DNA from 2 places in the Methylosinus sp. H3A genome. Region 1 is predicted to be linked to the other one. Evidence: predicted binding sites of a transcription regulator. Region 1 holds the regulator's gene; the other holds the start of a gene.
What was found. The regulator PhoB, encoded in region 1, activates phosphate uptake and scavenging genes when phosphate is short. The targets are predictions, from matches to a motif close to TGTCATNNANCTGTCAT.
Positions count from the first base shown of each region.

Region 2: the regulator PhoB is predicted to act here: its motif matches at 1,703-1,719, upstream of IY145_RS18615 (esterase-like activity of phytase family protein).

Region 1 covers NZ_JADNQW010000005.1:1,007,804-1,011,210, reverse strand. Annotated here, with positions in the region: gene pstB (phosphate ABC transporter ATP-binding protein PstB) at 1-374, shown strand, start outside; gene phoU (phosphate signaling complex protein PhoU) at 404-1,129, shown strand; gene phoB (phosphate regulon transcriptional regulator PhoB) at 1,126-1,869, shown strand; gene hpnE (hydroxysqualene dehydroxylase HpnE) at 1,949-3,193, opposite strand; gene hpnD (presqualene diphosphate synthase HpnD) at 3,190-3,407, opposite strand, start outside.
Region 2 covers NZ_JADNQW010000005.1:3,386,300-3,389,706, reverse strand. Annotated here, with positions in the region: gene IY145_RS18635 (hypothetical protein) at 1-83, opposite strand, end outside; gene IY145_RS18630 (alpha/beta hydrolase) at 141-836, opposite strand; gene IY145_RS18625 (hypothetical protein) at 993-1,184, shown strand; gene IY145_RS18620 (hypothetical protein) at 1,294-1,608, shown strand; gene IY145_RS18615 (esterase-like activity of phytase family protein) at 1,766-3,407, shown strand, end outside.

The DNA.
Region 1 (3,407 bases):
TGCGTGGCGCGGCGCTGTGGGACGAAGTGCGCGACAAGCTGAATTCGAGCGGCCTCGGCCTCTCGGGCGGCCAGCAGCAGCGCCTGTGCATCGCCCGCACCGTCGCCATTCAGCCGGATGTGATCCTGTTCGACGAGCCCTGCTCGGCGCTGGACCCGATCTCGACGGCGAAGATCGAGGAGCTCATCGACGAATTGTCGGAGCGCTACACGATCGCCATCGTCACCCACAATATGCAGCAGGCGGCCCGCGTCTCCGATTTCACCGCCTTCATGTATCTCGGCGATCTCGTCGAATTCGGCGAGACGAACAATCTGTTCACCGCGCCGCAGAACAAAAAGACGCAGGACTATATCACCGGCCGCTTCGGCTGAGCGCGATACGCGCACGAGGAATATGAGACATGAGCGAACATATCGTCAGCTCCTATGACCGCGACCTCGAGGTGCTCGGCCGCAGAATCGCCGAGATGGGGGGCATCGCGGAGAAAATGCTCGCCGAAGCCATGGATGCGCTCGCCAATTTCGACATAGAGCTCGCCCATCGCGTCGTCGCCACCGATCAGCGCCTCGACGCGCTGCAGCGGGAGATAGAGGAGAACGCCATCCTCACCATCGCGCGGCGCCAGCCGCTCGCCATCGATCTGCGCGAATGCATAGCGGCGATGCGCATCGCCGCCGATCTCGAGCGCGTCGGCGATCTCGCCAAGAGCATCGCCAAGCGCACGGTGAAGATCCTCTCGGAGGCGCGCGTGCCGCGCGCCGTCATCGGCCTCAAGACGATGGCGGAAGTGGCCGCCATGCAATTGAAGGACGTGCTGGACGCCTACGCCCAGCGCGATGTGGAGCGCGCCCGCGCCGTCTGGACCAACGACAGCGAGCTCGACGCTCTCGAAGATTCTGTGTTCCGCGATCTCCTCACCTTCATGATGGAAGACCCGCGCAACATCTCCTTCTGCACGCATCTTCTGTTCTGCTCCAAGAATATCGAGCGCATCGGCGATCACACCACCAATGTCGCCGAGACGATCGTCTATCTCGTCACTGGCGAGGCGATGCCGACCGACCGTCCGAAGGGAAAGTCGTCGGTCGTCGGCGCCAGCGCGGAAACGGATGAGCCCTCGCAATGAACGAAATACGCGTCGCAACGCCGCGCGACACGCCGCACGACCGCGCGCCGCGCATTCTCGTTGTCGAGGACGAGGCGGCGCTCGCGTTGCTTCTCGCTTATAATCTCGAATCCGAAGGCTTCCAGGTCGAGCATGTGGAGCGCGGCGACGAGGCGGAGATCCGCCTCGCCGAATCGGTTCCCGACCTCGTTATTCTCGACTGGATGCTGCCCGGCGTCTCGGGGCTGGAAATCTGCCGGCGGCTGCGCGCCCGCGACGACACGCGCACCATGCCGATCATAATGCTGACCGCGCGCGGCGACGAGAATGAGCGGGTGCGCGGACTCTCCGTCGGCGCCGACGATTATGTGGTGAAACCCTTCTCGACGCCGGAACTGATGGCGCGCGTGCATGCGCTGCTGCGCCGTGCGCGGCCGGAGCGCGTGGCGACGCGCCTCGTCGCCGGCGACATAGACCTCGACCGCGAGACGCGGCGCGTGAAGCGCGGCGGGCGCGAGATTCATCTCGGGCCGACGGAGTTTCGCCTGCTCGAATATCTGATGGAGAAGCCCGGCCGCGTCTTCTCGCGCGCGCAATTGCTGGACAGCGTGTGGGGGCTCTCGGCGGAGATCGACGAGCGCACCGTCGACGTGCATGTCGGACGTCTGCGCAAGGCGATCATCCGCGGCCGCGAGAAAGACCCGATTCGCACCGTGCGCGGCACCGGCTATTCCTTCGACGAGACCTTTGGAAGGAATTGAGGCTCCATTTTCCTCATTGCGCGCAACGCCCCCTCTCCCGCGAAGCGGGGGAGGGCTGGGGAAGGGGGCGGCCCGAGCGTTACGAGCGCCCCGCGAGTTCCGCCGCGCGATAGCCCGACCTTATCGCCCCTTCGATCGTCGCCGGCAGGCCGGTCGCCGTCCAATCGCCGGCGAGCAGGAGATTGCGCCAGCTCGTCTGCGCGCCGGGTCGGCGTTCTTGCTGCGCCGGCGTCGCGGCGAAGGTCGCGCGTTTCTCCTTCACGATCTGCCATTGCGGCAGCGCCGCGGGCAGGCCCGTGGCGGCGGCGACCTCGGCCCAGATGCGCTCGGCGAGGCTCTCGCGGGACTCGTCCATCAGCCGATCGGCGCCGCTGATCGTCACCGAGAGACGGTCCTCGAAAGCGAACAGCCATTCGGTGAGCGAGCCGATCATGCCGAGCAGCGCCGGCTGGCTGGGCGGCGGCGCGATCTTGAAATGCGCGTTGATGATGCCGCGGAAATCATCCGGCGCCACGAGACCGGGAAGCAGCTCCTGCGCCGCCCAAGGCGGGACGGCGAGCACGACCCGATCATTCTCGCCGAGCGCGATTTTCTCGTCGCCGAAATCGAGCGCCACGGCGCGCTCGCCCGCAAACTCGATTCCCTTCAGCCGCGCGGCGAAGCGTGGCGCGGCGCCGCGCGCGGCGAGCGTCGTCAGCGCCGGCTCGATGAAGGCGGTCCCGAGCCCGCGCCGCGCGACCAGCGGACGGCAGGCGGCGCCGCCGGCGGCAAGCGTCTCCCGCAGCACGGCGGCGGCGAGCGCGGCGGAGGAGTCGCGCGGCTCTGTGTTGAGCGCGGAGAGCAGCACCGGGCCCCACAGCCGCTCATAGAGCGTGCCGGAGCAATTCATCGCCTCGCCGATCGTCGCGCCTTTTTTGGCGAGGAGAATGCCGATCGCTCCGAGGTAATCGCCGGGCGATGTTCCGGGAACGCGGCGATCGCGCACGAAAATCCACCAGGGCAGGCGCGAGGAATTGGGCCTCATGCGCCAGCGCGTTCCGTCGCGCGTGTCGAGAAAATCGAAGGCGCACTCCTTCGGCCCGACGAGCTCGCCGACCGAGCCGATGCGACGGGCGTAATCCAGCGCCGTGGAATTGCCGGAGAGCAGCAGATGATTGCCATTGTCGATGGTGAGATCGAGGCTGGAATCATAATAGGAGCGGCACCGCCCGCCCGCCATGCGCGCGGCTTCATAGAGCGCGACGCCGCGGCCCTCGTCGGTCAGGCGAATGGCGCAGGAGAGGCCGGCGAGACCCGCGCCGACAATATGCGTGGTTCCGGTCACGTCAGCGCGAATCTGAGCAGGGCCAGCAGGACTTTCGTCCGCGAGGCGGAGACCGGCTCGCGCGGCGGCGCAAAGCCGCGCGCCACCAGACGATCGAGAACGGAGCGATAGGCCGTCGCCATCAGATAAGGCGCCTTCACCGCGCGCTGCGGCGAGACGCGCATGAGAAGCTCCGATTCCGCATAATGCTTGCGCGCGCGCTCGGCCACCGCCG
Region 2 (3,407 bases), 2.4 Mb from region 1:
TTTATGGCGATCACCTTGTATCGCTCGGGGCTGCGCGTCGCATAGCATTTGCCTTCCTTTATGTCCTCGGCGGTCAGGGCCATGATCTGATCTCCTTTCGCAATGAGCGTGCCCTCGTTCCGCAAGAGCCATGCCACGCGTCAATGGGCCTCGTGATCATGATCATGATCGTCGTGGTCGTGATCGTGGTCGTCCGCAGCCCCGCCCTTCTTGTGAACGACATGCTCGGTGAGGAAGTCCCCGGCGGCGATCACTCCGTCGTCGTCCATCGCATGGGCGAGACCCTTGCGCGTCATCGACCAGACGCGGGCGCCCTGCGCCGTGAGAGCGGCCTTGGTCTCGCGCGCCGAGGCGAGCGGCGCGGCCTCGTCGGCGTCGCCATGGATCAGCAGCACGGGCGGCGCGCCATCCGCGCCGACGGTCGGCGACGCGCCATAGGGGCCGCCCGAAAAGGCGACGATCGCCGCCGCGGGGCCGGGCCGCGCGAGGCCGGCGAGCAGCGCCAGCGTCGCGCCCTGCGAGAAGCCGACCAGCGCCAGATGCGAGGGCGGCAGGCGACGCTTGGCGAGCGCCTCGTCGAGGAACCGGACGAGCGCCGCGAGGCCCTTGGCGAGCCCATCGGGATCGGCCGCATCGAACCAGCTCCGAACGCCATCGGCGCCGGCGGGCGCCTCGGCGGCGAGAAATTCGGCCTTGGGCATTGTCGGCGCCCAATTGAGCGCATGATCGACCATCGACTGGCCGTCGGCGCCCTCCCCATGCAGCAGCACGACGAGAAACGCGGGTTTTCCGCAGGATAGAGCGGCCAGCGCCGGCCCTTCGACAATATCGGTCATGGGGTTGCTCCGCGTCAGCGCCGGCGTCCCGCCGGCCGCAGGAGAGGTTCAATAAGCGTGCCGAGGCTCTGGCGCCCAATCTGCTTCGCGTAAAGCGCGCCGGGGACGGACCGGCGCACCGTGAGAACCAACGCAAAGCAACAGGAGGAGGACCGCGTGGCGGACTACAAAGTGACGGTCGAGGAGCAGGCCGACGGAAAATGGGCCTGTTTCCTGCACGTGCCGGGTGAGGAGCCGTATAATCTCGGCAAGTCGTTCAAGAGCGAGGATCGCGCGGACGCCTGGCTGACCGTCGGCGAAGCGACGACGGCGATCGATATGGCGGTGGCCAAGCTCACCAAGAAGTGAGCGAGCGGTAAGGGCCGCGACGCGCGCCTGTCGGATATCCGACAGGCGTTCCCGGCCCTTCGTCCATTTTATCCCGCGCCGGAGCCGCGCGCAGCAAGGAGCGAAAACAATGGCGGTTGATTTGAAGGGCGAGTGGACCGACGCCGATATAGCGAAGCTCATCGGCTCGGTCGTCGACGATCGCGACTGGCGCCTCGAGGTCGCCGCGGACGGAATCGCCTCGCTCGTCGACAAGACGGCTCATCCGACCGACGACGCCTATGACAATCAGCTCCACTGCTTCCTCGAGACCTGGATGCAGGGAACGGATTTCGTGGGCCCTTCGGCGGCAGGCGACAAGGAGCTCGTCGGCAAGGTCGCCAAGGCGCTGCGCGAGAATTATCCGACGCTCAAGGGACCGAAATTCGTCTACGTGTCCTTGTGACCGTTCACCTGTCCTCGTGACCGCTTCGTGGCCTTTGTGGTACGAAGGCCACGACGCCACTATGTTTCCGCTCCGTTAGCGATCGTGACCCGACTGTCACCGAATCGTTAAGGGGCGGCCATACACCTCCGGCCAAGCTATAAAGCCGGAGAGTGAAATGCCTTTTCGTAACTGGTTGCTCGCGTCCATCTCGACGCTGGCGCTACATGGCGCCGCACTGGCGCAGACCTATCGCACGCCCAATGTCGTCGCCAACGACGGTCCCACCTCGATCAGCCTGGGCGGCGTGACCTTCACCAATCAAGGCCTCACTGGAACTGGACGTCTTCCGGCGACGACGATCGACTTCCTCGGCGACACGCTCGGCTCCTTCTCGAGCCTCGCCATCGATCCGTATTCCTGGCGGCGCAGCGGCTCGACTTTCGTCGCGACCATGTTCGCTCTACCCGACCGCGGATTGAACGATCCGGCCAATGGCGTCTTCTCCGACTATGCGGGTCGGCTGCTGCGTTTCAATATCGCCTTCTCGCCCTATTCGGGAGCGAATCTCCCCGCCTCGACCAGCTCGCAGAATCAGGTGCAGATGACGCCCGACGGCGGTGTCCTGCTGCGCGACAATCAGGGCAAGACATTCACCGGCGCCGATTCTGGGACGGGAGCCGTCAATCTCTTCGGTCGCCTCACGCCGAGCCCTTCCGCTGGCTCGATCGGCGCCGGCAAGCTATCGCTCGACGCCGAGGGGCTGGCCTTCAAGACCGACCGCAGCTTCTACGTCAGCGACGAATACGGCCCGTCGATCTTTTATTTCGACGCCAACGGCAATCTCGTCGGCTCGATCGGAACTCCCTCGGCGCTGCTGCCGCGGACCAATGGCGCGATCGACTTCAACTCGCTCAATGCGCCGCAGACGGGACGCCGCAACAATCAGGGGCTCGAGGCGGTCTCGGTCAGCCCGGACGGCAACCGGCTTTTCGCGATCCTGCAGAGCGCGACGATGCAGGATCAGGCCTCCGGACAGCAGACGCGCAACAACACGCGCATCCTCGTCTACGACATCTCGCTCAATCCGACGCCGGCGGCGCCGATCGAATCCTATGTCCTGCAGCTGCCGACCTACAGGCTGAACGGCGATGGCGGCGCCGCCAATCGCACCGCGGCGCAGAGCGAGATGGTGGCGCTCAACGACAAGCAGTTTCTCGTGCTGGCGCGCGACGGAATCGGCCAGGGTCCGGCGGGCGGCAATCCGATCATGGTCAAATCCATCTATCTCGTCGATATCGGCAATGCGACAAATATCGCCGGCACGGCCGCCGATACGACGGCGGGCGGTCAGGTCGCGCCCAATGGCGTGCTGAATCCGTCGATCACGCCGGCGCAATCTGTCGAGCTCGTGAACATGCTCAATTCCACGCAGCTCGCCCGCTTCGGCCTCAATCTCAACAATGGCGCGCCCGGCCAGCCGGCCCAGTCGCAGCTCACTCTGGCGGAGAAATGGGAGGGCATGGCGCTCGTCCCGACGCTCGTGGAGGGGCGGCCGAACGACTTCTATCTGTTCGTCTCCAACGACAATGATTTCACCACGACCAATGGCGTGATGCAGGGCCAGAGCTACAACTCCGGCCAGAACAACGACAATATGGTCCTCGTCTATCAGCTCACTTTGCCGACCGCCGTCGATCCGCTGTTCCTCAAATCCATGCGCGATACGACCCCGCAGGTGCTCGGCCGCATCGACGCCGGCGCTCTCGGCCTCGCCTCGAGCGCCGGCGCGCCGGTCATCGCGCAGCTGCAATCGATCC